DNA from 3 places in the Trichococcus shcherbakoviae genome. Region 2 is predicted to be linked to each of the others. Evidence: predicted binding sites of a transcription regulator. Region 2 holds the regulator's gene; each other region holds the start of a gene.

Region 1 (10,878 bases), 740 kb from region 2:
TTTTTGAACAATGAACGCATTTTGGAAAGTGTGCTGGATGTCAGTTTAGCAATCATCATTTCCGGTGTGGCGACGTCAGTGCTGTTGAAAAAAGGTTATAAATTCTTGCCGGACCGCAGCAAATTGATTTTGGACACTTCCCTGAATCGGGAGCGCGGGTATTCGTCCAGCAAAGACTATTCCGAATTCTTGGGAATGATAGGCACAGCCACGACGACGCTGCGGCCGGCCGGGAAAGTCGCTATCGGAGGTGTGGTGCTCGACGTAGTCAGTGATGGGAAGATCATATTTGAAGGAAAGCAGATTCAGGTTATCCAGGTTGAAGGGGTCAAAATTACAGTCAAGGAGTTGGATGGAGAATGACAGAAGGATTGATAGGACTCATCTTTATTGCATTGTTTGTCGTACTGTTTTTATCTTTATTTTTCCGTTTTGTGCCGGTTGGTCTATGGATCACGGCTTACTTTTCGGGAGTGAAAGTCAAAATTTCAAATCTGGTCGGCATGCGCTTGCGCCGGGTAATACCTTCTATGATCGTGCAACCGATGATAAAAGCCACAAAAGCGGGACTGATAATTGATATAAATGAATTGGAGGCACATCATCTTGCTGGCGGAGATGTCAATATGGTCATCGATGCGCTGATTGCAGCGCAGCGTGCCGATATCGATTTAGGTTTTGAAAAAGCGGCTGCCATCGATTTGGCCGGTCGTAATGTATTGGAAGCAGTGAAAATGAGCGTTAACCCAAAAGTCATCGAAACACCGATCATCGCGGGTGTCGCCATGAACGGGATAGAAGTGAAAGCCAAAGCAAAAGTAACGGTACGTGCCAACATTGAACGATTGGTCGGTGGTGCTGGCGAAGAAACGATCATCGCCCGTGTCGGCGAGGGGATCGTCACTACCGTCGGCTCTGCAAAGATGCACACTTCCGTACTGGAGAATCCGGACTCCATTTCCCAAACGATCCTGAAAAAAGGTCTGGACTCGGGTACCGCCTTTGAGATACTGTCCATCGATATCGCCGATGTTGACGTCGGCCGTAACGTGGGCGCAAAACTGCAGGCGGAGCAAGCGGAGGCAGACAAGCGTGTAGCCCAAGCAAAAGCGGAAGAACGCCGTGCTTTTGCGGTCGCAGAAGAACAGGAAATGATTGCTGAAGTGCAAAGGATGCGGGCGAAAGTGGTCGAAGCCGAAGCTGAGGTGCCGTTGGCGTTGGCTGAAGCACTGCGCAACGGAAACATAGGCGTGATGGATTATTATAAAATGAAAAATATTATAGCGGATACTGAAATGAGGAGCAGCATTTCAGAGTTTCCGGCAGATAGAAGCGAACCGGAATGACTAGCCTAACCTTTCTTTTACCGATCCTGTTGCCGATCCTATTCCTAGTGTTCTTTCTCTCTGTGCTCATCTCGATAGTCAAACGGATAAACCGGCTAGCTGAGAACGCCAGACTTCGAGCGGGTACATCCCAAGCAGCTGCCATGCAGCAGACAGTTCGCCAGTCGTTTGATGGTGCCGGAAATGAGAATGCGAAGCAACTGATCAAAAAACTGGCTACATTGAAGCCTGAGCAGGTCTATGGCTTTTTCCAGGAGCGTCTGCCCGAAAAATATCTGCGGGAAGTCAGCCGGATTTTGGCCAACCGAAATTGGCGAAGGGAAATCCTGATTTTCGTTAACCGCGAAAATCTGTGGCAGCTGCTGTTGCGGGCGAATACGCCAAAAACAGGCAGCGACCAAAATGACACGGAAACTGCGTATGAAACCGCTGAAGTACAAGAGTTTACGGATTATAATATGGACCCTGCCGTGGGGTTGGCTGATGACTTCACCGTCTTTTCTGAAGACAAGAAGGAATTGAAGACCGCTAAAAGAATGGAGAAATCCACCATTCAGAACAAGAAAAAATATTCCGGCAATCAAAAAGCATTGATGCGAGCCGTCATTGCCAAAGAAATACTCGATAGGCCGGACTTTGACCGCAAATAGGACATTGAAGGAGACAGATGGATGGCAAGAGAGATTGGATTGAACACTTTAGCGTACATGCATAGATTTGCGGACAGTAAAGTGGAACAAAAAGAAATATTGCAGGAAATCAAGGGAATGGGTTTCCCGATTGTGGAAGTCAGAAGAGAGTACATCCTGTCCGGCAAAACGGAAATGAAGGAAATAGCTCAGCGAGCCTCGGCGTCTGGCTTGAAGGTGTTCTATTCCGTCCCGACGGAACTCTTTACAGCAGGCGTGTTGAATGCACAAATGGGCAACTATTTTGAGGAGGCCTCGCTACTGGGCGCGGTCCAGCTGAAAGTGACGTTAGGGGAATTCCGAGGATTCACAGCCAAGCTGACTGAAGAAGTACGGCAATTGTTGACTGCCTATCCCATCCGTTTGACGATAGAGAATGATCAGAGCGCAGAGAAGGGCAGCCCGGCTGTCCTGATGGGTTTCATTGCTGAAGCCCGTAAAGCCTCATTGGACATCGGACTGACTTTTGACACGGGCAATTTCATTTACATCGACAGCGATCCTTTCGTTGCAGCTAAGGAAATGCGCGATGTCGTAAGCTACATCCATATCAAAAACGTTGCCGTTACGGAGAACGGAATTACGTTATCCGGCCTGGAATCCGGGTTGGTGGATATGCGCCGTCTTTTGTCGTTGTTCCCGGACTCAGTGCCGGCCAGCATCGAATATCCATGCGGAGTCGGCGATGAAGCGACAAAAACCATCATCGCTGATTACAAAAAGATCCGATCCTGGTGATCGGTCCTTTGCCGATATCATTACGAATCAGGAATGCAATCCTTATTATCGGGATTGCATTTTTTTAATAGCGAATACAAGAAAATAGTGTGCGACTGTGGTATACTGATTGCCGGATATCTATAAGAAAGAAGTGAATACATTGACTGAACCAGCGATTCGTTATCGCCTTATCAAAAAAGAAAAACACACAGGTGCTCGCTTGGGAGAGATTATCACCCCCCACGGCACTTTTCAGACACCCATGTTCATGCCGGTAGGGACTTTGGCAACCGTTAAGACCATGTCTCCTGAAGAATTGAAGACGATGGGCTCACAGATCATTCTGAGCAACACTTATCACTTGTGGCTTAGACCGGGCTCCGACTTGGTTGAAGAGGCAGGAGGCCTACATAAATTCATGAATTGGGACAGAGGGATTTTGACCGATTCAGGCGGCTTCCAGGTCTTCTCATTAAGCCAGAACAGACAGATCACCGAGGCTGGCGTACATTTCCGGAATCATCTGAACGGTTCGAAAATGTTCCTGTCACCGGAAAAAGCGATCCATATCGAAAATCAATTGGGTGCCGACATCATCATGAGTTTTGATGAATGCCCTCCTTATAGCGAAAGCTATGATTACATCAAAGCATCGGTCGAAAGAACGACAAGATGGGCAGAGCGTGGCCTTGAAGCCCACAAAAAGCCCAATCAACAAGGCTTGTTCGGTATCATCCAAGGAGCAGGCTACAAGGATTTAAGGCTGCAGAGCGCCAAAGAATTGATTTCCTTGGATTTTCCAGGCTATTCGATCGGTGGACTTTCGGTCGGTGAAACGAAAGAAGAGATGAATGGTGTGCTTGATTATCTGACGCCAGTCATGCCCGAGAACAAACCAAGGTATCTGATGGGCGTAGGGGCACCGGATTCCTTGATCGACGGAGTCATCCGCGGAATCGATATGTTCGACTGCGTCTTGCCTACCCGTATAGCGCGGAACGGCACTTGTATGACAAGCAGCGGTCGTTTGGTCATCAAAAATGCGAAATATGAACGGGATTTCCGTCCGTTGGATGAAAAATGCGATTGCTACACATGCAAAAATTATACACGTGCGTACATCCGTCATTTAATCAAAGCTGATGAAACATTTGGCTTGCGCTTGACTTCGTATCATAATCTCCATTTCTTGATAAACCTGATGAAAAATGTGCGCCAAGCCATCATGGATGACAATCTGTTGGAATTCAGGGAAGCATTCGTGGAAGAGTATGGCTTCAATGTTGAAAATCCGAAGAAGTTTTAGGTTTTGGGTAGTAGTCTATCTTAAAGTTTGGTAAAGTGGATTATAGATAAAAATAATACACAGATGGAGGAAAATGTATGGATACAGTAATCATGATTGCCTTTTATGGGGTGTTGTTCGGCGTAATGTATTTCATCCTGATCAGACCACAAAAGAAACAAGCGAAAAAAACGCAAGATATGCTGAGTCAAATCAAGCCAGGGGATAAAGTGGTGACCATCGGCGGCCTGCACGGAATTGTCGAAGAAGTCAATTCCGCTGATAACACAGTTGTATTGGATTGCGAAGGGATCTTCTTGACTTTTGAAAAACGCTCTATTTCACGTATTTCAAAGGTTGCCACAATCACAACTGATGATGCGATTGTCGAAGATTATTCAGCAACCGAATCAGAGCAAGAACAAGAGAACAAAAGCGAAGAGTAAAGCGATTTGATTCATCGGAAAGGAGGGACGGCGATTGTCGAATATATCAGAGAAACAATATGATCAATTGAAGCCTTGGTTCAAACTAAAAGCAACTGAGTTCAATCAACTGGGCTACGATAACATCCAAGTCGACGATATCTATCGCTATTTCAAGGAATTTTCTTGGAAGCATACTGTCCCTCCGCATTATTACCAACAGATCCGGGATATCATGAAGACGACGGTAAACCACTATTTCGACTTTGTTGCTTTGGAAGCGCAAGTCTACAAGGTCTCTTCATTGGATGAAATCAATTTTGATGACTTCCTGTAAATAGTTACACGCAAAAAGCGCAATACTTCAGAGTATTGCGCTTTTTTTGCAGCTGACTTTATGACATTCATTATTGATCTTGATTCATTGATAGAAGTTAAATACTAACGTACGATTTGGAAAAGCAAACATATTTTCGTATAATATCCTTGTGAGTCGATCGCTTTTTGATGACTCCACCGAAGCGGGACGATTTTAGCCCTGAAAATCAAGCGGAATTATTTTATCGCTTGAATATGAATCGCTAAATACAAAAAAAAGGGGGGTTCTACTATTAGTAAGCGGATTTATTCGGGTTGGTTGCCTCGAGATTGCAGATATCGACAGGACAGGGACGTTAAACGACCATGTATTTTTCCGTAATAAAAATAATTCCAAAAAAACTTTTTTCAGCATATATTCCGAACAATGATAATAATTTCACAATCAAAAGGTTGGGAAATAGAATGTTTCCATTAACTATTTGTGAAAACAAGTAGAGATAAAAACCTATTCTGAACACGCTTACAGGGCCTGTATGGAAAATAAGTGAAGAATATCACATTTATCCGCTTTACAAACGAAATCCCATGAAATATAATAAGCATGTGAAAAGGATAACATACATTTTTAGGAGGATCTCACATGAGTAAAGAAAAAGTAGTTTTAGAGGAGAAAAAACCCATGATGACTGCAAAAGAAGAAATCAGCAACTACACTGGAAAAGCCCAAAAAGCTTTGACTCTATTTGAAGATTATACCCAAGAACAAGTCGACCACATCGTCCACGAAATGGCATTAGCTGCAATGGAGCAACATATGCCACTTGCAAAAATGGCAGTTGAAGAAACAGGTCGAGGCGTTTATGAAGATAAATGTATCAAAAACATGTATGCCGCTGAAAACATTTGGCATTCAATCAGAAAAAATAAAACAGTCGGAATCATCGAAGACAATAAAGTTGATCAAATCATGAAGGTTGCCGCTCCTGTAGGCGTTGTTGCCGGTATCATCCCAACAACCAACCCAACTTCGACAACAATCTTCAAAGCAATGATCTGTATGAAAACAAGAAACCCGATCATCTTCTCTTTCCACCCAAGCGCAGAAAAATGTTCGGCTGCAACTGCAAAAGTTGTTTACGATGCTGCCATCAAAGCAGGCGCACCTGCTGACTGTATCCAATGGGTAGAAGGCGTATCAATGGAAAAAACAGCTGAATTGATCAACCATCCAGAAGTTGCTGTCGTATTGGCTACTGGTGGAGCTGCAATGGTTAAAGCTGCTTATTCTACTGGTAAACCAGCATTGGGAGTTGGTCCTGGTAACGTTCCGGCTTACATCGAAAAATCAGCAAACATCAAACGTGCTGTAAACGACATCATCGTTTCAAAAACGTTCGACAACGGTATGATCTGTGCTTCAGAACAAGCTGCAATCGTCGACAGCGAAATCTATGATGAAGTCAAAAAAGAATTCCAATTGCACAATGTATACTTCGCTAAACCTGAAGAAATTCAACAATTGGAAGACGTCGTGATGAATGATGCCAAAACTGGCGTGAGACCGAATGTTGTCGGCATGCACGCTCGTAAAATCGCTGAATTGGCTGGATTGAACGTTCCTGCAAACACTAAAATGTTGATCGCTGAATTACCGGGCGTCGGAGCAGAATACCCAATGTCAAGAGAAAAATTATCTCCAGTATTGGCTATGATGAAATCAGACAGCGCAGAGCATGGTTTCCAACTATGCAAACAAATGCTTGATTTGGGTGGCTTAGGTCACTCGGCTTCACTGCATACTCGCCGCAATGATTTGATTGAGCAATTCGGAAAAGAAATGAAAGCTTGCCGCGTTCTTATCAACTCTCCATCTTCTCAAGCTGGTATCGGTGACTTGTACAACAATAATATCGCTTCATTAACTTTGGGTTGCGGATCTTACGGCAGAAACTCAGTTTCTCATAACGTTTCTGCATTAGATTTATTGAACGTGAAAACTGTTGCTAAAAGGAGAAATAACATGCAGTGGATTAAATTGCCAGAGAAGGTTTACTTCGAAGAAAATTCAGTTAGATACTTACGTGACATGAAAGATGTCGAAAGAGTCTTCATCGTCTGCGACGACGGCATGGTCAAATTCGGCTATGTGGATGTAGTCATCGAACAATTGAAACAACGCAACAACAAAGTATCTTACGCAATCTTCTCAGATGTTGAACCTAACCCGACAACAAACACTGTAAACCGTGGTACTGAAAAAATGCGCGACTTCAAACCGGATACAATCATCGCAATCGGCGGAGGTTCTCCAATGGATGCTGCCAAAGCGATGTGGTTGTTCTATGAGCACCCAGAAAGCGACTTCTTCGGCGCTAAACAAAAATTCTTGGATATCCGCAAACGTACTTACAAGATCAAGGACATGGAAAAAGCGAAACTTGTCTGCATCCCTACTACATCAGGTACTGGTTCGGAAGTAACGCCATTCGCGGTTATCACAGACAGCGAAACACACATCAAGTACCCATTGGCTGATTACGCATTGACTCCGGATATTGCCATCGTGGATCCACAATTCGTATACAGTGTTCCTAAATCTGTAACTGCAGATACTGGTATGGACGTATTAACGCATGCCATCGAATCTTTTGTTTCCGTATTGGCAAACGACTACACTAAAGGTTTGAGCTTACAAGCCATCAAACTGGTATTCGAAAACCTTAGAAACTCATACAACTACGGCGATCAAGAGTCTCGCGAGAAAATGCACAATGCTTCTACTATGGCTGGTATGGCCTTCGCGAATGCGTTCCTGGGTATTTCCCACTCGATCGCACACAAAATCGGCGGACAATGGGATCTGATCCACGGCCGTACGAACGCTATCCTGTTACCGCATATCATCCGCTACAATGCAATCGATCCGCAAAAACATGCGTTGTGGGCTAAATACGAGTACTTCCGTGCAGACGAAGACTACGCTGAAATCGCTCGCTACCTAGGATTCAAAGGCAACACGACTGCTGAATTGGTCGAAGCTTTGGCTACTGAAATCACTAAATTAGGTCAAGATATTGGCATCAAGATGAACTTCCGCGATCAAGGCATCACTGATGAAATGCTTGAACGCGATGCAGACCGCTTGGCTGAATTGGCATTCGAAGATCAATGTACAACAGCTAACCCTAAACAACCATTAATCTCAGAATTGAAAGAAATCATCTACGCAGCCTACAAAGGTTAATAGTAGATAAGGAAAAGCCGGGACATGCTCCCGGCTTTTTTGTTGTTCGAAAATCATTTTAGGTTTATGCCAATTTGTCGCCAACCCTCTTTTCCCATTGCAGAAGTGGGTTATATAGTGACAGTGAACGGAATATTGTGGTTTTTAGGCTTGTAATCAAGTGGATTTGTCGTATAATATAAAATATAGTTTAGGTTAACCTAAAAGAGGAGGGAGCGCATGACGCCGCACAAAGAGGATTATCTGAAAGTAATCATGGAGTTGGGTGGAGACAAACAGCTTGTCAATAATAAGCAGATTGGGCAGGCTTTATCCGTATCCGCCGCTTCTGTAACCGAAATGTCCGTCAAGTTGCTTAAGGATGGCTTTATCAGCCATATCCCATACCAAGGAGTGCAGATTACCGACAAAGGTCAAGTGATTGCAAACAAGCTGATCCGCAAACATCGACTTTGGGAAGTATTCCTATCGGAAAAATTGGATTTCAACTGGGACGAAGTGCATGACGAGGCGGAATTGTTGGAGCATGTCTCATCGGATCGCTTGATCGATAGCTTGGATGCCTATTTAGGTTTTCCTAAGTATGATCCACATGGGGGCGTGATACCCGACAAAGAGGGTCGGATCGAAGTTTATGAGAGCAAACCTTTGATAGAGTTGGAAGTCGGCAGCCGCTTCATCATCAGGGAAGTTGATGACGATCAGGAATTTCTGGCGTATCTGCTCAACAAGGGCGTAAAGTTAAGCGTCCCTTATCTGTTGACAAATGTGGAGCCGTACGAAGGCCCATATACCTTTGAGGCCCAGAATCATCAGTCTTACCAAATCAGCTTCAAAGCGGCAAGTAAAATTCACGTTCAATGAATCAGTGCAAAGCAAGGAGAACAGTATGCAGATTGGGATCTTGACCTTTAAGGAACCCGAAAATGATAAAAGCAGAAAGATCATCCATGTGTATATGGATGCCTTCTACGCTTCAATCGAAGAAAGGGACCATCCGGAACATCGCGGCAAACCGATCGTCATTGCGAATCATCCGAGAGATACCGGTCGCAAAGGGGTCGTGACTACAGCCAATTATGCCGCCAGGAAATTCGGGATCCATTCGGCGATGAGTGCGCAAAAAGCATTTGAACTCTGCCCGGAAGCCATCTTCATTCCTCCGCGGATGAGCCATTACAAGATTGTTTCCCAACAGATCAGGGGAATATTCGCGCGCTACACCGATTTGATAGAACCTTTGTCTCTGGATGAAGCCTATCTCGATGTCACAAAGAACAAGCGGAATCTGTCCAGTGCGACAGTGATTGCCAGGAACATCCAAAGGGAAGTCTGGCAGGAAACGGGTCTGACTTGCTCGGCAGGTGTTTCCTACAATAAATTCATCGCTAAAATTGCTTCCGACTTCCGGAAACCGGCTGGCATGACTGTGATCACGCCAAATGATGCAGCCCGCTTTCTGCGCGAACTGCCTATCGAAAAGTTTTATGGCGTCGGCAAGAAGACAGTCGAAAAGATGAAACTGTTGGGCATCCATTCCGGAGACGATCTCTATCTTTTTGATCAATCTGAATTGCTTTCACAATTCGGGAAGCACGGATATATCCTCTATCAACGGGTCAGAGGCATCGATAACCGACCTGTGGAGCCTGAACGGGAAAGGAAATCGATCGGGAAAGAACACACCTTTACCCTGTTTTTGACTGATGAGGAACAGGTCAGGTTGGAACTGAAACAAATCGCTCTGGCTGTCCAAGTAGCGCTGCATAACAACAAATTGCACGGGCGGTCGATTGTGTTGAAGATCCGCTACGCTGATTTCGATACGATAACCAGAAGGAAAACCCGTATCGATCATTTTTCCCAAGCGGAGGATATTTTCCGTCATGCCTGGGAACTGTGGTTGGACCACGGTACGATAGAACGGCACGTGCGTTTATTGGGGATAACCGTAACCCAGCTCGACCCGATCCACTACGAGAACATTCAATTGCCATTATGGGACACGACGCATCTGTAACAGAAATCATTCATCATTTCATCACAAAGGGGAGATAAAAATCATGTTAGAGTCATTCGGTCAATTAAATCCAATTATGCAAGCGTTCATAGCGGGATTATTCACTTGGGGTTGTACCATCGTAGGTGCCTCATTTGTGTTTTTCTTCAAATCGGTCAACCGCAAAGTCCTTGACGTCATGAGCGGCTTTGCTGCCGGGGTCATGATAGCCGCATCGTTCTGGTCATTGTTGGCTCCATCCATTTCCCATGCCGAAGAGAGCGGCTACGGTGGCTTGTCATGGGTTCCGGCGGCGATCGGTTTTTTGCTGGGTGGCGTGTTCCTGCGCATGACGGATAGAATCGTCCCCCATCTGCACTTGGGTGAACCGATGGAACACCGGGAAGGTCCGCAGACCCAAGCTTCCCGCAATCTGTTGTTGTTCCTTGCGATCACGATCCATAACATTCCTGAAGGCTTGGCAGTCGGAGTCGGTTTTGGAGCGGTCGCAGCCGGCATATCCGAAGATAATACACTATTGAGTGCCATTGGTTTGGCAATCGGTATCGGCATCCAGAACATACCTGAAGGATCGGCCTTGTCAATGCCGATCCGGGCTGATGGAAACAGCAGGATGAAGGCCTTCAATTACGGCCAGCTTTCTGCCATCGTTGAGCCGATTGCGGCAGTCATCGGGGCAGCTGCCGTCATATCGATGAGCGCGATTTTGCCATACGCACTCGCGTTCGCTGCCGGTGCGATGATCTTTGTTGTTGTCGAGGAACTGATACCGGAGTCGCAAACGAACGGAAACAGCGATATTGCCACGATGGGACTTATGGTCGGCTT
Region 2 (10,878 bases):
AAACGTTTAACGAGACTATCCGTTCTGTGTTCCTGTGAATGAGACATAAAATTGCACCTCTTGTTTATATAGGATATGCCCCCATAGGGCATGTAAAATTATATAAAAAAATTCATCAGGAGTCAACACCACTTCGGCAGCAGTTGGATTTGAAAAAAAATCAAACAAAAAAGGACCGGATAACCATTTCTGGCCATTCGGTCCTTTTGTTTGTGGAGCTTAGTGCTTCCATATCCTTTATAGAACGGTTCTGAATCCTTAACAGATGGTGCATCAGTAGTCTTGGTACTAAAAAGGCTAAAGACCTCAAACGTCGCACTGTGACGTTTGAGTGCCTAACGCTGTTCATGCCCACTCAGCCAAAACCGGGCTGTTTGGTCCTGAACCTCGTTAGTGCTCAAACTCTGAGCTCAGGATTCATCACACACTGTTTTAGTTGAACTCTGAATCCCAGAAATCTCCGCCTAAGCTGAAATACCCACCTCGACCAAACCCGGGTCGTGGTGGGTATTTCCTCTTAGTGCTCGATTTCTAGAGCGGGATTCATCGTATCCTGATTACATCATGCCCATGCCTGGGTCCATTGATGGGGGTGTTGCTGGTGCTGGATGGTCGGCTACGATTGCTTCTGTCGATAGGATCAAGGCAGCAACGCTGGCTGCATTTTGCAAAGCGGAACGTGTCACTTTTGTAGGATCGACGATTCCTGCTTCGATCATGTTTACCCATTCATCGGTTGCGGCGTTATAACCCATGCCAACTTCAAGGCCCTTGATCTTATCGGCTACAACGGAGCCTTCTTTTCCTGCATTTTCAGCGATTTGTCTCACTGGCTCTTCTAACGATCGTGCCACGATGCGTGCACCTGTCGCTTCGTCGCCAGTCAGTTCCAATGCTTCGACGCATTTTTGAACGTTGATCAAGGCTGTACCCCCACCGGATACGATACCTTCTTCAACAGCAGCACGCGTTGCGTTCAAAGCATCTTCGATACGCAGTTTGCGTTCTCTCAATTCAGTTTCTGTAGCCGCTCCGACTTTGATGACACCGACGCCACCGGATAATTTCGCAAGGCGTTCCTGCAATTTCTCACGGTCAAACTCTGAAGTTGTTTCTGCTGATTGCGCACGGATGACCGCTACACGTTGTTCGATGGCTGCTTTTTCACCAGCTCCTTCAACGATTGTTGTGGAGTCTTTGGTTACGACAACTTTGCCTGCACGACCCAAATGTTCTACGGAAGCATCCTTCAATTCCAAGCCTAAGTCTTCAGCGATGACTGTACCGCCTGTCAGGATTGCGATGTCCTGCAGCATTTCTTTACGGCGGTCACCGAAACCAGGTGCTTTGACTGCCGCTACATTGAATGTTCCGCGCAATTTGTTCAATACTAATGTAGGCAACGCTTCGCCGTCAACATCATCAGCAACGATCAACAATGGGCGACCTTGTTGCAGGATTTGTTCCAATAAAGGCAAGATGTCTTGGATATTGGACAATTTACGATCCGTGATCAGGATATAAGGTGCTTCCAATTCTGCTTCCATTTTGTCGTTGTTGGTGACCATGTATTGCGATAGGTAACCGCGGTCGAATTGCATCCCTTCAACAACATCCAACTCGGTTTCGATCCCTTTTGATTCTTCGATCGTGATGACTCCGTCGTTGCCGACTTTCTCCATCGCTTCCGCAATCAATTCGCCGATTTCTTTCGATCCGGACGATACAGCAGCTACCTGTGCGATCGACTCTTTTGAATTTACGGTTTGGGAAATTTCTGCCAAGCCTTTTACGGCTGCTTGAGTAGCCAATTCGATACCGCGACGGATACCTACCGGATTTGCGCCTGCTGTAACGTTCTTCAAACCTTCACGAACGATCGCTTGTGTCAAAACAGTGGCAGTCGTTGTACCATCACCAGCAATGTCGTTTGTTTTGGAAGCAACTTCGGAAACCAATTTCGCTCCCATATTTTCGAAACGGTCTTCCAATTCGATTTCTTTGGCGATTGTCACGCCGTCATTCGTGATCAATGGAGAACCGTACGCTTTTTCTAAAACAACGTTGCGGCCTTTAGGTCCTAATGTCACTTTTACGGTATCTGCTAAGATATCCACACCACGAAGCATTGCTGCTCTTGCGTCTTCTGAAAATTTAATGTCTTTTGCCATTTATCGATTCACCTCATGAATTTTATTTTTAGTCCAGGATTGCTACGATGTCGCTTTCTTTGATCACTAAGTATTCTGTGCCTGCATATTTGACTTCTGTGCCTGCATACTTTTCGAAAAGGACAGTATCCCCCGCCTTTACGGTCATTTCGATGGTTACGCCGTTATCCGTCACGCGGCCTGCTCCTACAGCAATAACGGTACCGGTTTGGGATTTTTCTTTAGCGGACGACGGTAAAACGATGCCGCCTACAGATTTTTCCTCTTCTTTGGCAACTTCTACAATAACACGGTTTCCTAATGGTTTTAACAAGATGATCCCTCCAAAAATAAGTTCATTTTAGCACTCATCAACTCAGAGTGCTAAGTTACATTTCTATATTAATCAATCTCCAATTAATTTGCAAGAGGGAAGCCGATTTTTTCTGATTCTATTTTTTTACGCTATTATGCTATACTGTTTATCAAGCGTAAGACGTCAGTTCTCTCAGAAAGGTACTATTATATGAATAAAAAAATACGTTCCAGGTCAACGTTAGCCATACAGATCATTCTCATCTATCTCGCTTCTCAGCTTCTGCCGGTCGTTATACTTTTTTTCATTCCGGAAGCGGATCGTATCGCAGCGGCTATGAATCTCTCGCTATTCTTCGCTTTCCTAGGGACTGTCCTTATGGTAGCATGGAATAGCAGAAAAAAATGGACACCACAAAACAGCCTTACAGAGCAACCAGCCGCCCCAATCGGAAAAACGCTCGCAATCGGAATCTTTGGCTTCTTGGGAGCTATCCTGATTCAGATCGTCGCGATGAACGTGGAGTATCTTTTGTTCAAGATGCCCGTAATTTCCGAAAATACGGAAGTATTGCTGGACTTGACAAACCGCTATCCATTCTTTATTTTTAACATTATCATCTTTGCACCTGTGATGGAGGAATTTGTATTCCGTAAAGCGATTGTCACACATCTGGTTGATGCAATCGGGATCGTCGGCGCAGCCACTATCAGTGCTTTGCTTTTTGCGATTGCGCATAATGATGGGCACTATTTGGTTTATGGCTCTCTGGGACTATGGTTTTCTTTCCTTTATTACAGAACAAGAAACATAGCCACTCCGATGATTGCGCATGCGTTGATGAATGCCGTATCCGCTTTGCCGATTCTCTCCCAACTCATTTCGTAAGGCACGTGAAGTCCGCTATTTAGGAAAAAGAAAGGAATAACATGACTTTAAAAAATCTATTAATTCAAGTAATCATCCGTTTTGTTTTCGCAATCCTCTTCATTTCGCTGGCAGTCGACGCAGTGAATACTGCAGGGTGGGGATTCATGGCCATCATAAGCGTGCTGTTCGCAACAAGTGATGTTGTGAAAGGCGTACGCATGTTCAACGCCTACTTGAAAATCAAAGACAGCATCGATAAAAACTAGGAAAAAAAAGAAGAGGCCGTCTCATTTTATTTTGAGACTTAGACCCCTTCTTTTTTTATTTTCTTATCATCAGCTGCCGACTTTGCTCAGCCGATATCATTGTCCAAGAAATAGATCAACGTCTGCAATTCATTCGTCAAGTCCACATTTTGAACGCGGACATTATCCGGAACGGAAAGACGAATCGGGGTAAAGTTCATGATGCCGCGAACGCCCGCTTCGGTCAATCGATTAGTGGCATCCTGCGCCACTTCTTGGGGAACTGTCAAAATGGCTACATCAATCTGTTGGATGCGCAATTGCTCAACCATATCCGTCATCGGGTAAACCGGCACACCGCTAAGGATTTTGCCGACGATGCCTTCATTGACATCAAATGCGGCACTGATGCGCACATTATTACTGACATGGAAGTTGTAGTTCAACAAGGCATGTCCCAAATTACCCACACCTATCAAAGCCACATTCGTCAGACGGTCCTGGTTCAAGGTTTTGCTGAAGAAATCCAACAAGTACTCGACATCATAACCGTACCCTCTTTTACCCAGCGCGCCAAAATATGAGAAATCCCTACGGATAGTAGCACTGTCCACTTTTACTGCTTCGCTCAATTCAGTGGATGAAACACGTTTTTTACCGGCGTTATGCAAAAAGCGCAAATAGCGGTGGTAAATCGGCAACCTCCTTGCCGTGGCTTTTGGAATATCATTCGTCGACATTTTTTCTCCTCTTCTTTCCTCGTTCATTTCGTACCTCATATTGTTTGTCAGAATGCACAAACTTTAAAAAGTATGTTCACATACTTAAGCTTTCATTTCATATTGACTATTATATCATCTGATTGTGAAAAATCTACTAATTTGTTCGAAACCGGACTTGATTGTGAAGCCTTTTTTGAACAATATGTGAAATACAATACTAATTGTAAGCGGGGTCATCAATAAATTTCACATGCACAAATACGTGAATATAGCAATAACTCTGCTTGTCCCTATCGAATCAGTGTTTGCTGTGATAAAATGAAAAGGATAAATGCCAGCATTTGCTTAGAAAGAGGACACTACATATGATTTTACTACAAGGACAAAATTTGGCGCGCCTTTTTGGGGCGAGCGTCTTATTCGATAATATTCAAATTACAGTCCAGGACCATTCGCGTATCGCTCTCGTCGGCCGAAACGGAGCAGGGAAATCAACCCTGCTGAAGATCTTGGCAGGCATCGAAACGACGGACGCCGGTTCTGTTTCCAAGAGCAAGGAAGTTACGATCGGCTACTTGGATCAGCATAGCGCGGTCGATTCCTCGAATACGATTTGGCAAGAAATGTTGACCATTTTCGCGCCGCTTATCCGATTAACCAAAGAGGCTGAGCAAGCCGCTTTCGCTTTGGGGGATCCGGACCTGCTCGAGGATGAAGAAGCCTATCAAAAAGCTTTGGAACGCTATGACCATCTTCAGCACACCCTGCATGAAAAGAACGCTTACGGCTATGAATCAGAGATCCGTTCGGTGTTGCACGGATTCCAGTTCTACGAAGAAGATTACGATCGCCCGATTTCCCAATTGTCCGGCGGCCAGAAAACAAGGCTCGCCTTGGCCAAAATCCTGCTTGAAAAGAACGACCTGCTCATTTTGGATGAGCCCACCAACCATCTGGACATCGACACGTTGGCTTGGCTTGAAAATTATCTGATTGGTTACAACGGCTCGCTCTTGATCGTTTCCCATGACCGGTATTTTCTGGATAAAGTCGCCACTGAAGTCTATGAAATCAGCCGCCACAAGATCCAGCACTACAAAGGCAACTACTCCTATTATCTGACCGAGAAAGCCGCCCGCTTGGAGCAGGAAGTGAAGGCTTACGAGAAGCAACAGGATGAAATCTCCAAATTGGAAGATTACGTCGCCCGTAACCTGGCGCGCGCTTCCACTACCAAGATGGCACAAAGCCGCCGCAAACGTCTTGAGAAAATGGACCGGATGGACAAACCGAAAGGTGATGAACGTTCCGCCCGCTTCTCCTTCGAGATTGCAAAAGAGAGCGGAAACGTCGTCTTGACCCTTGAAAACGGGGCTGTCGGCTATGCCGATACGGTCTTGGCTGACCCGATCAATCTTGATATCCGCAAACAACAAGCGATCGCAATCGTCGGGCCGAATGGGATTGGCAAGTCCACTTTGCTGAAGTCGATCATTTCCGAGATTCCGCTTTTGAAAGGCAGAGTCCAGCTCGGCGCCAACGTGGATCTCGGTTATTATGACCAAGAATTAGGCAACCTTTCCAAAAATAAGAGCGTTCTCGCCGAAATCTGGGATCTTCATCCTACGCTGAATGAAAAAGATGTGCGCAGTATTCTGGGGAGCTTCCTGTTCTCCGGTGCCGATGTCGAAAAAACGATTCCGGCATTGAGCGGTGGCGAGAAGGCAAGACTTTCACTCTGCAAGCTGGCATTGGATCAAAAGAACTTCCTCGTCCTCGATGAACCCACAAACCATTTGGACATCGACAGTAAGGAAGTGCTTGAAAATGCCTTGATCGATTATGATGGCACCCTGCTTTTCGTTTCCCACGACCGCTATTTCATCAACCGGATTGCGACAAGCATTGCCGAACTCTCCGCTGAGGGCAGCAAATTGTACCTCGGGGACTATGATTACTATATTGAAAAGAAACAGCAGGAAGCGGCTCTTGCAGCTCTGCAGCAGGCCGAAAACGCCACGGAAACAAACACTGCCGTTGAGCCTCTTTCGAAAGCCAAAGGGGATTATGTTTCTTCCAAGGAAAAGCTGAAATTGGAAAGAAAACTGGCCCGGCAAGTGGAGGCTTTGGAGGATGAATTGGCGACCGTCGAGGGGGCCATCGCTGCCATCGAACTGCAATTGACCGAGCCGGAAGTCTACGGTGATCACGAAAAAGTCCAACATTTCAACCAGCAATTGCTTGCCCTACAGGCACGGCAGGATGAACTGATGCAGGATTGGGAAGAACAGACAATGGCGCTCGAGGAACTGAGTGAATAATGAAGCGGATAACCGTTTTGGCTCACGCGCTTTCGGTTTCAGTTGAGGGATGCCGGAACTTTTGTTAAGATGCACTGGAACAAGTACGCATAATATGGAGGTTAGCATATGTTAGAAGCCGTTTTATTTGATATGGATGGTGTCATCATCGATACGGAACCATTCTTTTTGCGATCAGAGAGTATGTTATTGAAGGAATTTGGAGTGGACACCGAGTTGGAGTACCATTTCCGCTATCAGGGAACAACGCATGAGTATATGTGGGAAACAATGAAAAATGAATTCGATCTGGATGCCCCAGTCGGAGAATTGGTGGAGCGAGCGAACGTCATCCGAAACCGCCTGATGGAAGAAGATGGCCTGCAACCGATCCCTGGTGTGATCTCATTCATTGCGCGTCTGCATGAAGCAGGTGTCCCATTGGCAATCGCCTCTTCCTCTCCGTTGACAGATATCCATAAGGCTGTAAAAGCATTGGACATCGAAAAATATTTCAGCTATTTCGTTTCGGGAGAGAGCGTTGCGCACTCCAAGCCTGCGCCGGATATTTTCCTGAATGCTGCCGAAAACCTGAAAGCCAATCCGGAAAACTGCGTCGTCATAGAGGACTCCCGAAACGGGGTTGCCTCTGCACATGCGGCAGGCTGCAAATGCATCGGTTTCCGCAATCTTGAGTTCCCTCCGCAGGATCTATCCTTGGCGACCGTCATCGTCACCGATTTTTCGGATCTCGATGCTGATTACTGTAGAACGCTGGTCGATTAATAAGCACAAAAAAGAGAACGCTGGTCGACATAATCGGCCAGCGTTCTCTTTTTTCTTATTCTCCCAACACCAATCCGGGATGTGCATTCAGATTGTATCCGGCAAAATGTTTTTGTCGGTATTCGGTGTAGGCCGCAGCCCCGATCATCGCCGCATTGTCCCCGCAAAGCGACAATGGTGGAATGACGACTTCGACTTCCGGAAGCTCTAATGCCATTTTTGCGGACAAAGCCTCACGTAAGCCTCTGTTGGCGGCGACTCCGCCAGCCAGCAGCAGCTGCTTGATGTTCTTTTCCTTGGCCGCACGCAACGTCTTATGTACCAAAACCTCCACGACACTCGCCTGAAAACTGGCGGCCAAGTCGTAAGGATTGATGTCATCCCCTTTTTGGCGCGCATTATGGACAGTATTGATGACGGAACTTTTCAATCCGCTGAAGCTGAAATCATAATTGTCCTCTTTGATCATAGCGCGCGGAAAATGCATCGTTTCTTTACCTTCATGAGCCATTTCATCCATTTTTTTCCCGCCTGGATACGGCAAGCCCAAAATGCGGCCGATTTTGTCGTAAGCCTCTCCCGCAGCATCATCCCGCGTTTCGCCGATGATGTCGAAAGAGCCGTCCTTTTCCATATACACCAATTCCGTATGCCCTCCGCTGACAACCAAAGACAACAACGGGTAGCGCATCGGCGTCACCAACTGGTTCGCATAAATATGGCCGGCCATATGATTGACCGGAATGAGCGGTTTCTGATGCGCAAAAGCCAACGCCTTCGCTGCACTGACGCCGATCAGCAACGAGCCGACCAACCCTGGACCATGCGTTACCGCAATCGCATCGATTGCATCGAAAGTGACCTGGGCCTCATGCAATGCCGCTTCAACGATTTGGGTGATCTGCTCGACATGATGACGGCTCGCCACTTCCGGCACGACCCCGCCAAAGCGCATATGGCTTTTGATCTGGGAAGCGACAACATTCGAAAGGACCGTATTTCCGTTTTTCACCACAGCTACACTTGTTTCATCGCAACTGCTCTCAATCGCGAGTATGGTCACATCTGTTTCCGTCATCAGTCTTCCGCCTCCTCTTTATTTTCCGATGTCAGCGCCAATTCCATGATGTAGGCATCCTCGATCGGATTCTGATAATACTCTTTTCTTCGGTATATTTCTGTGAAACCTATTTTTTTGTACAGGTTGTAGGCAGCTTCGTTGGAGACACGGACTTCAAGCCAAAGCCGTTCCATCCCCTGCGTTTGCAGCAAGACGATCATCTCCTGCAACAATTTTGTTCCGATGCCTTTTCCTTGCTGATTAGGTGCTACCGCAAAATTATTGACCGATGCCTCATCCACAACCGCCATGCAACAAATATAGCCCACCAGCTTGTTTTCTTCCATGCAGCCTGTGTAAAGGGAATGATTATCCTTCAGTTCAGACAGGAACGAAGAAGCTTTCCAACTGGAATGCCCCTCATTGGCCAGCAATGTAAGTTCGTACAAATCCTGTGCATGTTGCTCCAACTTGCCTGCGTCCGCCTTCAGGTCGCAGATTTCAAACGTGCGTTGCATGAACATCTTCCTTTACTTCCGATTGTTTTCCCGCTAACGGCCATACCATCTCCAAAGCGTCTTCGCCATCACCGTGGTAATAATGCTGCTTGACACGCTCAGGCAGAAAACCCATTTTCGCGTACAAAGCCTTCGCCCGATGGTTTGACATCCTCACTTCCAGACTGATGCTGGTGGCGCCTTTTTCGTCTGCAAAGCTTCTCAGTACCCGCAACAACAAAGTAGCCGCACCTATCTGCTGAAATTCGGGCACTACCGCCAAATTCGTGATATGGATATCTTTTCCGTCCAATCTGGCACCCAAAAAAGCGATGGGCGAATACCCTTCATACAGAACGTAATACAGCGATTTGGGATTCTGCAATATATCATTCTCCAATGCGGTCCTTCCCCAAGGGGTCGCGCCAGCATAGCTCATCCGTTCGATATAGAGAATATCCGGAATATGCTGTTTCCTGCCGATCATCAATCTGACGGGCAGCTGATTACGCAGCAAATAGGTTTCCTCATCGGAGGGAACGCGCTTTGAAAGGAATTTAGCCAGAACATCAGCCTGAACTTCCTTGTACACGGATTTAAATCGATGAATCCACTCTTTCAACGTAGTCTTCCCTCCGATTACTGTGATGCTTTTCTTCCCATTTTTCTTCAGCTTCCGGGTTTTTCAAGTAAGCCGGCACAAATGTGTGCGGATCCTCCGCTGTTCCGGATTCCGAAAGTGTGGCCAGAACGCTCGCGCGCGGCAAAGCCTGTGACTCTCCCGCAAACAGCGCGCGTTCCTTGAATAGTTCACTGATGCGCTCGCGGTATTTGCTGATGTCTTCTCCCACAAACAGATAGGTGCCTTCTTCCGCCAACAAGCGTTGGAACCACTCTTCACTGGCTATATGTGTGTCGGCAATCCGTTCCACCAACAAGTTGTCCTCGAATTGATAAACCGCTGTGTAACAGTTGCCCCGGCGTGCGTCAATCATTGGGACAAGCTTGTGCGCAGCCCCTTCACAATTGCCGGCGATAACCTTCAGGCTGGAGATCGGCACCAAAGGAATCGCCAATGTCCATGCCAAAGTCTTGGCGATGGTCGCTCCGATCCTGACCCCTGTGTACGATCCCGGACCCTTAGCGACTGCGATGCGTTCCAAATCGGCAGGCTTCCATCCGGCAAGTTGCATGACATGGTCCACTGCGGGCATCAATTGGGTGCTGTGCTGAAGATTTCCGTTTGTGGTGACCTCTGCGAGCAAGCGGCCATTTTCGCATACAGCCGCACTCATTGTCTGGTTTGAGGATTCGATGGCTAATATTTTCATCTGAATAGCCTCCTTTCCCTGATTATTCTGCTCATCTAGTATAGCATTTAATCAAGGCGATAAAAAGTATGCATCCTTCCAAATACTTCCTGAAGGACGCTGGATGCCCAGTTGGTCTCAAGGGCTATTGCTTGATTCTGATAATAAATGCTTTAAAATAGGTTATAGTAAGCGAAGCCAATCAGTGTGAAATCAAAAGGAGGAAACATCATGGATTCAGGTATGGGCGATAAATTAAAAGGCATGAAGGACAAAGTAGTCGGCAAAATCAAAGAGGAATACGGCGACCTAGTGGACGACCCAGAAAAAGAACTCGAAGGAAAACTCCAACAAGCACGCGGTGAAGCAGTCGAAAAAGCGGGCGAAATCAAAGAAGACATCAGCGACAAAGTCGATGATTTAGCCGATAAAGCAAATGATAAAATCGATGAGTGGAAAAAATAAGACTCATTTTTGATGTGAAAAGAAGCCGCCCCAACAACCTGTAACGGATTGTTGGGGCGGCTTCTTCTTTTTTCAGAGCGGTTCAGCATTGACTTGGTGGAATCACTTTGTCGATGCGCGCTTGATCCATTCAGTGGACAAGCTGATTTTTTTGGCT
Region 3 (10,878 bases), 900 kb from region 2:
TCAATGGCCAATCGTTAAAGAAGAAGGAAAGAGCGACCGCTGTAAAACTGACTAGGATGCTGGATAGGCTGACCATTCTGGAGAAGTACAGGTAGATAACGAAAGCGATGATTGCTTCCCCAAAAAAAAGCGGATTGTAGGCCAACATGATACCCGCGCTGGTGGCAACTGCTTTGCCGCCTTTGAATCCAGCGAAAAGGGGGTACGTATGCCCTAAGGCTGCAACAACCCCGGCCAATAAGGGATGGATTTCAACTCCCATCCAGATCGGCAATAAGGTTGCCGCTGAGCCTTTCAGCATGTCCATGATCAGGACGATGATGCCGGCTTTTTTTCCTAATACGCGGAAGGTATTGGTAGTTCCGCTGTTTCCGCTGCCGTATTTGCGGATGTCTGTTTGATAAAAATATTTTCCGATCCAAATGCCTGACGGGATGGAACCCAAAAGATAGGCCAGGACGATGACGATTGCTGTCATTCTCACTTCACTCCTAAGTTGATGCTCAGTTAATATACAATTGCAGTTCATTTTACCATTTTATCCGCAGTTTTCCTATAGGAGGCAGAATTCCGTCTCATTTTTTATACTTTCCAAAGTGAAAGTTATACAGTATGATAGAATAGATGTTCGCTTAGAACAGATACGAAGGAGTTTTTTTATGGCACAAAATAAAGAGAATAAATACAATGATGATTCCATCCAGGTGTTGGAAGGACTTGAAGCAGTCAGAAAACGGCCCGGGATGTATATCGGTTCGACTGATGCTCGCGGATTGCATCATTTAGTATATGAGATAGTCGATAATGCGGTGGATGAGGCCTTGTCGGGTTATGCTGATAAGATCGACATCACGATTCATGAAGACCAGAGCATCAGCGTCAAAGACAACGGACGTGGCATGCCGACCGGTTTGCACGCTTCAGGAGTGCCCACCATCCAAGTCATTTTTACCGTGCTCCACGCTGGAGGGAAATTCGGCCAAGGCGGCTACAAAACTTCTGGAGGTCTTCACGGAGTAGGCGCGAGTGTCGTCAATGCCCTTTCCAAATGGCTGGAAGTCTCGGTCATCCGAGAGAGCACACTCTATACAATGAAATTTAAGGACGGCGGAAAACCCGCCAGCAAATTGACCAAAGCAAAAAGCACCACAAAAGGATCCGGCTCGTTGATTCATTTTTTACCTGACAAAGAAGTTTTCGGAACAGCGCAGCTTTCCTATGATGTTTTGGCGGAACGGTTCCGGGAATCAGCCTTTTTGTTGAAAGGCTTAACCATCACGCTGAATGATGAGCGGACTGAACAAAGCGATACTTTTTTCTTCGAAGAAGGGATCAAGGAATTCGTTGCTTACTTAAATGAAGAAAAGGATACGTTGCATGATATCGTGTATTTCAGCGGGGAGGCCGATGGGATCGAAATCGAATTCTCCTTCCAGTACAACGACGGCTATTCGGAGACGATCCTGTCCTTCGTCAACAACGTTCGGACGAAAGACGGCGGGACACATGAAACCGGTGCGAAGACCGCCATCACTAAAGCCTTCAATGAATACGCGAGAAAAATGAACCTGATCAAAGAAAAGGAAAAGAATCTCGAAGGCAGCGATGTCCGCGAGGGCCTTTCGGCAGTATTGTCCCTGCGTGTACCGGAGAACCTACTCCAATTTGAAGGCCAGACGAAAGAAAAATTGGGCACACCGCAAGCGCGGGCAGCCGTTGATAGTCTTATCAGCGAAAAGTTGAGCATTTACTTGACAGAAAATGGCGAAACAGCCCAAATGCTCGCCAGAAAATCCTTGAAAGCCAGAGAGGCCAGGAATGCAGCGCGTAAAGCCCGTGAAGAGACGCGTAATGGCAAAAAACGCCAAAAAAACGAATCGCTTTTGTCCGGCAAACTGACGCCTGCGCAAAGCAAAAACCCGAAAAAGAATGAACTGTATCTGGTCGAGGGTGATTCCGCCGGTGGATCCGCCAAACAAGGGCGCGACCGCAAGTTCCAGGCGATACTGCCGTTGCGTGGGAAAGTCATCAATACAGAACGGGCGAGTATGCAGGATATTTTGAAGAACGAGGAAATCAACACGATCATCTACACAGTCGGGGCAGGGGTCGGGGCGGATTTCGACATTAAGGATTGCAATTATGACAAAATCATCATCATGACCGATGCGGACACGGATGGTGCGCATATTCAGATCTTGTTGCTGACTTTCTTTTACCGTTACATGAAGCCATTGTTGGAAGCCGGAAAAATCTATCTGGCGCAGCCTCCCCTTTACAAAGTATCCAAGGGTTTCGGCAAGAACGAAAAAATCCAGTACGCATGGACCGAAAAGGAACTGCAGGAAAAAATCGACATCATCGGCAAGGGCTATATCCTGCAACGTTATAAAGGACTCGGGGAAATGAACGCGGATCAGCTGTGGGATACCACGATGGATCCTGAAACCAGGACGTTGATCCGGGTGCTGATCGATGACAAGGCCCAAGCGGAGCGCCGGGTCACGACACTGATGGGGAACAAAGTCGAACCGCGAAGAAAATGGATCGAGAAGCATGTCGAGTTTTCGATGTCCGACAATAAGAGCATTCTTGAGGAAGACATTGCACCGGCGTCCGATAGTGGGGAGGCGCATCTGCAGGAGAAAGTGAAGAAGGAATTTTCGGATCAGCAGACCGCTCGTGACATGGAGCAAATTTCGTTAGATTTTGAAAGTGGTGAACTATAGTGGATAATCTGGAAATTAAAGAGCTGATGCTTGAAAACGTAATGGGGGACCGCTTCGGGCGATACTCGAAGTACATCATCCAGGAGCGTGCTTTGCCTGATATCCGCGACGGACTGAAGCCTGTCCAAAGGCGGATCCTGTACGCGATGGATGTTGCCGGGAACACTTCGGACAAAGGCTTCCGCAAATCGGCAAAAACCGTCGGGAATGTAATCGGTAATTACCATCCGCATGGCGATTCCAGTGTCTATGAAGCGATGGTCCGGTTGAGCCAGGATTGGAAGATGCGGGAAGTATTGGTCGAAATGCACGGCAATAACGGGAGCATGGATGGGGACTCAGCCGCAGCGATGCGGTACACCGAGGCCCGATTGTCAAAAATTTCCGCTGAACTGTTGCGCGACATCGACAAGGAAACAGTTGACTTTGTGCTGAACTTCGATGACACAGACCAGGAACCGACCGTGTTGCCGGCTCGCTACCCGAATCTTCTGGTGAACGGCGCCACCGGCATTTCCGCCGGTTACGCGACCGATATCCCGCCGCATAATCTGGGTGAAGTCATCGATGCGACCTTGCATCTGATCGATCACCCTGAGGCGGAGCTCAAAGCACTCATGAAATATGTGAAAGGCCCCGATTTCCCAACCGGCGCGATCATACAGGGCTTGGATGGCCTGAAAGACGCTTACCGGACCGGCAAAGGTAAAGTTGTCGTTCGCTCGCGCACTTCCATAGAGAGCATCCGCGGAGGCAAACAGCAGATCGTCATTTCGGAAATACCTTATGACGTCAACAAAGCGACGCTTGTGAAGCGGATGGACGAAATCCGCATCAATCGCAAAATCGAAGGGATCGCCGAAGTGCGGGATGAATCGGACCGTACAGGGCTGCAGATCGTCGTCGAATTGAAAAAAGAAGCGAATGCAGAGGGGATCCTCAACTATCTGCTTAAAAATACGGATCTGCAAGTGAACTATAACTTCAATATGGTCGCGATCGACGAGCGCCGTCCGATGCAGGTCGGCTTGCACCAAATATTGAAAGCATATATCCGACACCAGAAAATCGTCATCACCCGCCGGACGAATTACAGCCTGAAGAAGGCCGAGACGCGGCTGCATATCGTGGATGCATTGATCCGAGTCATTTCGATTCTCGATGAAGTCATCCAGTTGATCCGTGAAAGTAAAGACAAAAAGGACTCAAAACAGAATCTGATGAAGCAGTATGCTTTTTCGGAACCGCAGGCGGAAGCCATTGTTTCTCTGCAGCTTTACCGGCTATCCAATACGGACATCACAGCCCTGCAGAATGAAAAGTTGGAGCTGAATGAGCAGATTGCAACCTACCACGAAATTCTGAAGCAGGAAAAAACATTGTACGCTGTGATGAAGACAGAACTTGCCTCAGTCAAAAAACAATACGCGAATCTTCGCCGGACTACGATCCAGCATGAAATCGAAGAAATCAAAATCGATACAGAAGTTCTCGTGCCTGTAGAGGAAGTCGTTGTCGTGATCACGAAAGAGGGCTACTACAAGCGCACCAGCCTGCGTTCTTTTGGAGCCTCGACAATCGCAGAAATCGGCTTGCGCGATGGGGATAAGCCACTTTTTGTCGGCAAAGCATCGACTCTGGATGCGATTGTGATGTTCACCAGCAAGGGTGACTACCTGCATTTCCCGGTACATGAGTTGCCGGAATTGAAATGGAAAGATACGGGGCATCATATTTCGCAGAACATTCCTTTCGCTCCGGAGGAAAAGATCATCAGCGTAGAGATTCTCCCGAACAACAGTGAACCGACCGGGACAATCCTTTTCGTGTCAAAAGAAGGCTACATCAAACAGACGTTGATGAGCGACTTCCGGACTTTCCGGGGCTACAGAAACAAGAAAGCAGTCGCCATGAAGCTGAAGAGCGAAACGGATTTGATTGTTTCCATCCAACGCTTGGAGGATCAACAAAACTATGATGTGCTCCTTGTGACGCATTTCGGATTCAGCCTGCGTTACGCCGTGAATGAGGTAGGCATCATCGGAACCCGTGCCAGCGGAGTCAAGTCCATTAACCTGAAGGACGGAGACGTTGTGGTCGGGGGTGCTGCCTTTAAAGAAGGGGATGAGGAATTCCCGGTCCTGGTGGTCACGCAAAGAGGGAACATCAAAAAATTCAAATCCGGAGAAGTCCCGATTTTGGGCCGCGCGAAACGGGGATTGATGCTTCTGAAGGAATTGAAGGCCAAGCCGCACCGCATCATCTTCATGGATTGCGATCTATCGTTGCCTAATCGTTATGCAATCCGCACCACAGCTGGTACCAGTATTGTGGCGGAAAGCAAAGAAATACCATTCAGTCCAAGGTATTCCAACGGCAGCTTCGCAATCAACGAGAAGACGGATGGTGAAGTATCGGACATCGAGAAAGAGTTTGATTTTTCACAAATTAGAATTTTCTAATTAACTGTTATAAACAAAAAGCCAAAACGGAAACTGTGTAATAATACAGTTTCCGTTTTTATTTGAAACAGTTTTTTTGACAAAATAAAGGTTTCACTAACTAAACGGAAGCGATATTCGATAATTTGATTTTATAAACGTTGTCGTATCAACGTTTATAAAATGTTTTCGAAAAGTTTACAAAAAGTTCAAAAAAAAGATTGATAGTTGTTGCACTTTCTTCTGTACGTGTTATAATATTCATGTAGAAACCTGTTACACATATCACAATGTGAAAGCACCTTATAGGAGGAATATATAATGGAACAATGGCAAGGGTTTAAAGGAAAGACTTGGAAAGAAGAAGTCGACGTAAGAGACTTCATCATCAACAACTTCTCTGAATACACAGGCGACGAAAGCTTCTTGGCTGGTCCTACTGAAACTACTACTCAATTATGGGATCAAGTTATGGATCTTACTAAGCAAGAAAGAGAAGCTGGCGGCGTATTGGACATGGATACAAAAGTTGTATCTTCCATCACATCCCATGCAGCAGGCTACCTGAACAAAGAAAAAGAGCAAATCGTTGGTTTCCAAACTGAAAAACCACTTAAACGCAGCTTGATGCCTTTCGGCGGTATCCGCATGAGCGAACAGGCTTGTGAAGAAGCAGGCTACAAAGTTGATCCAGAAGTTTCAATGATTTTCCGCGATTACAGAAAAACACATAACCAAGGCGTATTTGACGCTTACACTCCAGAAATGCGTGCAGCAAGAACAACCGGCGTCATCACTGGCTTACCTGATGCATACGGCCGCGGCCGCATCATCGGCGACTACCGTCGTGTAGCTTTATACGGTGTGGACTTCTTGATGCAAGACAAATTAAATGAATTCGCTAAAATCGGCGACGGCACGATGACTGAAGAAATCATCCGTTTGAGAGAAGAATTCAGCGAACAATACCGTGCTTTGAAAGAATTGAAAGAATTAGGAAACATCTACGGTTTCGATATTTCAAAACCAGCTACAAACGCTCAAGAAGCTTTCCAATGGTTATACTTCGGTTACTTGGCTGCTGTTAAACAACAAAATGGTGCAGCAATGTCATTAGGCCGTACTTCAACTTTCTTGGATATCTATATCCAACGCGATCTTGAAAACGGAACATTGACTGAAGAAACAGCACAAGAAATCGTTGACCACTTCGTAATGAAATTGCGTATGATCAAATTTGCACGTACGCCAGAATACCAAGAATTGTACTCAGGAGATCCACAATGGGTTACTGAATCAATCGCTGGTATGGCACATGATGGCCGCTCAATGGTCACAAAATCAAGCTTCCGTTTCTTGAACACATTGACAAACTTAGGAGCAGCTCCAGAACCTAACTTGACAGTTCTTTGGTCAACTAGATTGCCTGAAGGATTCAAGAAATACTGTGCTAAAATGTCCATCGAAACAAGCGCTATCCAATACGAAAATGATGACATGATGAGCCTTGAGTGGGGCGATGACTACGGAATCGCTTGCTGCGTATCCGCGATGAGAATCGGGAAACAAATGCAATTCTTCGGAGCTCGTGCTAACTTGGCTAAAACATTGCTTTATGCAATCAACGGCGGGATTGACGAAACGAAGAAAAAACAAGTAGGACCTAAATTGCAACCAATCACTTCAGAATACCTTGATTACGCTGAAGTTTCTGAAAAATTCGATGTAATGATGGACTGGATCGTAGCTTTGTATGTGAATACATTGAACGTTATCCACTACATGCATGACAAATATTCATACGAATCATTGGAAATGGCTTTGCATGATACAAACGTTGTCCGCACATTGGCAACTGGTGTGGCTGGATTCTCAGTTACAATCGATTCACTTTCAGCTATCAAATACGCTAAAGTTAAACCGATCCGCGACGAAAACGGCATTGCTGTTGACTTCGAAATCGAAGGCGACTTCCCTAAATATGGTAACAATGATGATCGTGCTGACCAAATCGGTATCGACTTGTTGAAACAATACATGGGCAAAGTTAAGAAACACCAAACATACCGCAACTCTATCCCTACAACTTCTGTCCTTACAATCACTTCAAACGTGGTTTACGGCAAGAAAACTGGTAGCACGCCAGACGGACGTAAAGCCGGCGAACCATTCGCACCTGGTGCTAACCCAATGCACGGAAGAGATACTCACGGCGCTTTGGCAAGTTTGTCTTCAGTAGCTAAGATCCCTTACAAATATTCATTGGATGGTATCTCAAATACATTCTCAATCATCCCTAAAGCTTTGGGACGTGAAGAAGAAGTTCAAAAAGATAATCTTTCATCAATGTTGGACGGATACATCGCTAAAGGCGGCCACCACTTGAACGTCAACGTATTCAACCGTGAAACATTGCTTGACGCTATGGATCACCCAGAAAACTACCCACAATTGACAATCCGTGTTTCCGGATACGCTGTTAACTTCATCAAGTTGACTCGCGAACAACAAATGGACGTTATCAACCGTACAATGCACGAAATGATGTAATTTGCTTCAACCTGCATACTAATCGTATAAATTTAAACGGATGGATCATTTGATTCATCCGTTTTCTATCAAAGGGAGCGAAAGTTCGCTCTTTTTGATAGGAAATATTCCTTACGCGATATACAATGAAGTTAAGAAATAAACGACAGAGGAGTTTTTGAAATGACTGAACCTTTAAAAGGATTTGTGCATTCAACAGAGAGTTTTGGTTCCGTTGATGGACCAGGAATCCGTTTTATTATATTTATGCAAGGCTGCCGCATGCGTTGCCAATTCTGCCATAACCCGGACACTTGGAACATCGGTGGCGGCAATGAGATGACAAGCGATGAATTGCTGAACATGGCCTTGCAATACAAGCCATTCTGGGGGCAAAAAGGCGGCATCACCGTCAGTGGCGGCGAACCGTTGCTGCAGATCGATTTTTTGATCGAATTGTTCACGAAAGCCAAAGCCCAGGGCGTGCATACGACTTTGGACACCTGCGGCCTGCCGTTCACTTATGACGAGCCTTTCTTCAGCCAATTCAACAAACTGTTGGCTGTGACAGATTTGATCCTGCTGGACATCAAGCACATCGACAGCCAGAAGCACAAAGAATTGACGATGTGGCCGAACGAAAGTATCATCGAATTGGCGAAATATTTGTCGGAAATCAATAAACCGATTTGGGTCCGTCATGTGCTGATCCCTGAGCGGACAGACTATGATGATTTCTTGATCCGTCTGGATGCTTTCCTGAAAACATTGAAAAACATTGTCAAAGTGGAAATTCTGCCTTACCATAAAATGGGCGTCTATAAGTGGCAAACATTAGGAATCCCTTATCAATTGGAGGGGATTGATCCTCCTACAGCCGAGCGCGTCGAAAATGCCAGAAAGCTGCTGCATACGGAAGACTACAAAGGTTATTTGGATCTATAAAATAATACTATTTTTCAAGGAAGAAAAGAGAATTGCCATTGCTCTTTTCTTCCTTTTTTATTATGATAAAATTAGAAAATGGAAGAGAGAGTGAATTGTATGAACAAACTGTTAGTTTTTGGGCACCAAAATCCGGATACGGATGCGATCACATCTGCAATCGCATACGCCTACTATTTGAATCAAAACGGAATCGAAGCGGAAGCTGTGGCGCTTGGCCTGCCGAGTGAAGAAACAGCCTATGCTCTGAATCAATTCAAAACAGAGGCTCCGCGCGTCATCGAGACTGCGGCAAACGAAACAGATACGGTTGCATTGGTCGACCATAATGAAGCCCAACAAAGCGTCAGCGACATCAAAGATGTTGAGGTATATGCCGTCGTGGATCACCACCGCATCGCGAACTTCGAAACGGCCAACCCGTTGTATTATCGTGCAGAGCCTGTTGGTTGCACAAACACGATCCTTTATAAAATGTACAAAGAAAAGAACATCGCGATTCCAGCCGATATCGCTGGCTTGATGCTTTCTGCAATCATTTCCGATACGTTATTGTTCAAATCTCCGACTTGCACGCCGGAAGATGAAGCAGCAGCAACAGCCTTGACTGAAATCGCCGGTGTTTCTTTGCAGGAGTATGGCCTGGCGATGCTGAAAGCCGGAACGAATTTGGACGACAAGTCGATCGCGGAATTGTTGACTTTAGATGCAAAATCATTCCCGATGGGCGATAAAAACGTGCGCATCGCACAAGTGAACACTGTAGACGTTCAGGATGTCCTGAACAGACAGGTTGAGCTTGTTGCCGCTATGGAAGCTGAAAACGACACTCAAAGGTATGATGTCTTCCTGTTGGTCATCACAAACATCATCGAAAGCGATTCAGCTTTGTTGGCTGTAGGTTCGCATTTGGACACTGTAGAGGCCGCATTCGGCATCTCATTGACTGACAACGTTGCCCTGCTGCCTGGCGTTGTTTCACGCAAAAAACAAGTAGTTCCGCCATTGACGGAAGCATTCTCTAAATAATCACTTAAAAAGGGCGGGGCTGCAACTCAGTTAATCTGATATGCAGCTCCGCTTTTTTCAAACAGTAAGCAAAGAAAGGGGTTGAGGACGTGAAAATTGGGGTGTTGTCGGACCTGCATATCGACTCGAATGCGAAAAGGCTGGCGCCTGGACAAACGTATGACCATCTCTTGGCGGAGTTGCTCTACAACCAAGAAATCGACTTGCTATTGTTGGCGGGGGACGTCTCTTCCGATTACCACGATACCTTTGCTTTCTTGGATCGCATGCGAGACCATAATGTTTCGAAAATCCAATTCGTACCCGGAAACCATGACTTTTGGTCCATACGCAACCATGAAGAGGATACCGACCGAATCTATCAGTTGTTCAAGGAGCGGGATGAGAATCTTGTCGGAAATCCATTTCTGATCGGGGATAAATGGGCAGTGGTGGGGAATCCGGGGTGGTATGATTATGGGTTCGCCAGTGACCGCTATACTATAGAAGAGTTTTCCAAGAAAAAGCTGAAAGTCGGCGGTTGGAATGACCGCCGGTATGTGCATTGGCAGAAAGATGATCGCGCGGTTGCAGCAGCCATGCAGGAGGAACTGGAAAGCGATCTGAAGGAAGTCAGCGACCGGAAAATCATCATGATGACACATGTTGTGACGCATCCGCAATTTGTAATCCCACTCCCGCACAAGGTATACGATTACTACAATGCTTTCCTCGGCAGCAAAAGCTATATGCAATTGTATGACCGCTACAAGATTACGCACAGCATCATGGGCCATGTTCACTTCCGGAAAATACTGCAGGAGAATGATACAACTTTCTATTGTGCCTGCCTCGGCAGTGCACGGCATTGGTATACGGAGGACCCGTACATCGAAATGGCCTATACTATGGAAGAAATCATGGTTGACGTGTAATTGGCAGCTTTCTCCTGCCTTTCTGGAGAGGGTTATTGCTTTCCTTTTGGCAAAAATAAGTTATGCTTATCTTGAAGGCAAGTACATTCAGATAAAGCAGCTTGGAGGTGGATTTCAATGAGAGCATTCGACTTGTCGGATAAAGGGGTATACACGCAGACGAAGGATTGGAAAGCGGCGGATTGGATTCATGTGGAGAATCCGAGCAACGAAGACGTTGAGGATATGGTAGCTCTTTTCGGCATCCCGAAGGACTATATTTTGGATTCGCTGGACGAATATGAGATTCCT

What was found. Region 2 encodes Rex, which represses fermentation and respiration genes when NADH is low (regulators of the CRP and FNR family bind a similar motif). Its sites were predicted from a motif close to TTGTGAANTANTTCACAA; they were not measured.
Region 1: a site for Rex is predicted at 5,211-5,228, ahead of adhE (bifunctional acetaldehyde-CoA/alcohol dehydrogenase). Genes of this name have one in related genera too.
Region 3: a site for Rex is predicted at 5,444-5,461, ahead of pflB (formate C-acetyltransferase). Genes of this name have one in related genera too.

Annotation. Positions count from the first base shown of each region.
Region 1 covers NZ_OY762653.1:2,820,167-2,831,044, forward strand. The annotation lists gene ACKPBX_RS13345 (NfeD family protein) at 1-363, shown strand, start outside; gene floA (flotillin-like protein FloA) at 360-1,346, shown strand; gene ACKPBX_RS13355 (hypothetical protein) at 1,343-1,996, shown strand; gene ACKPBX_RS13360 (sugar phosphate isomerase/epimerase family protein) at 2,018-2,773, shown strand; gene tgt (tRNA guanosine(34) transglycosylase Tgt) at 2,916-4,061, shown strand; gene yajC (preprotein translocase subunit YajC) at 4,139-4,486, shown strand; gene ACKPBX_RS13375 (post-transcriptional regulator) at 4,521-4,802, shown strand; gene adhE (bifunctional acetaldehyde-CoA/alcohol dehydrogenase) at 5,427-8,030, shown strand; gene ACKPBX_RS13385 (metal-dependent transcriptional regulator) at 8,250-8,894, shown strand; gene dinB (DNA polymerase IV) at 8,920-10,050, shown strand; gene ACKPBX_RS13395 (ZIP family metal transporter) at 10,094-10,878, shown strand, end outside.
Region 2 covers NZ_OY762653.1:2,081,956-2,092,833, reverse strand. The annotation lists gene ACKPBX_RS10040 (metal-sensitive transcriptional regulator) at 1-47, opposite strand, end outside; gene groL (chaperonin GroEL) at 558-2,171, opposite strand; gene groES (co-chaperone GroES) at 2,200-2,484, opposite strand; gene ACKPBX_RS10025 (CPBP family intramembrane glutamic endopeptidase) at 2,845-3,354, shown strand; gene ACKPBX_RS10020 (DUF4305 domain-containing protein) at 3,396-3,602, shown strand; gene ACKPBX_RS10015 (redox-sensing transcriptional repressor Rex) at 3,689-4,321, opposite strand; gene ACKPBX_RS10010 (ABC-F family ATP-binding cassette domain-containing protein) at 4,669-6,624, shown strand; gene ACKPBX_RS10005 (HAD family hydrolase) at 6,733-7,389, shown strand; gene tsaD (tRNA (adenosine(37)-N6)-threonylcarbamoyltransferase complex transferase subunit TsaD) at 7,445-8,467, opposite strand; gene rimI (ribosomal protein S18-alanine N-acetyltransferase) at 8,467-8,967, opposite strand; gene rimI (ribosomal protein S18-alanine N-acetyltransferase) at 8,951-9,568, opposite strand; gene tsaB (tRNA (adenosine(37)-N6)-threonylcarbamoyltransferase complex dimerization subunit type 1 TsaB) at 9,543-10,277, opposite strand; gene ACKPBX_RS09980 (CsbD family protein) at 10,488-10,721, shown strand; gene ACKPBX_RS09975 (LacI family DNA-binding transcriptional regulator) at 10,824-10,878, opposite strand, start outside.
Region 3 covers NZ_OY762653.1:55,206-66,083, forward strand. The annotation lists gene plsY (glycerol-3-phosphate 1-O-acyltransferase PlsY) at 1-478, opposite strand, end outside; gene parE (DNA topoisomerase IV subunit B) at 660-2,729, shown strand; gene parC (DNA topoisomerase IV subunit A) at 2,726-5,191, shown strand; gene pflB (formate C-acetyltransferase) at 5,492-7,720, shown strand; gene pflA (pyruvate formate-lyase-activating protein) at 7,883-8,644, shown strand; gene ACKPBX_RS00270 (manganese-dependent inorganic pyrophosphatase) at 8,744-9,673, shown strand; gene ACKPBX_RS00275 (putative phosphoesterase) at 9,763-10,587, shown strand; gene ACKPBX_RS00280 (magnesium transporter CorA family protein) at 10,705-10,878, shown strand, end outside.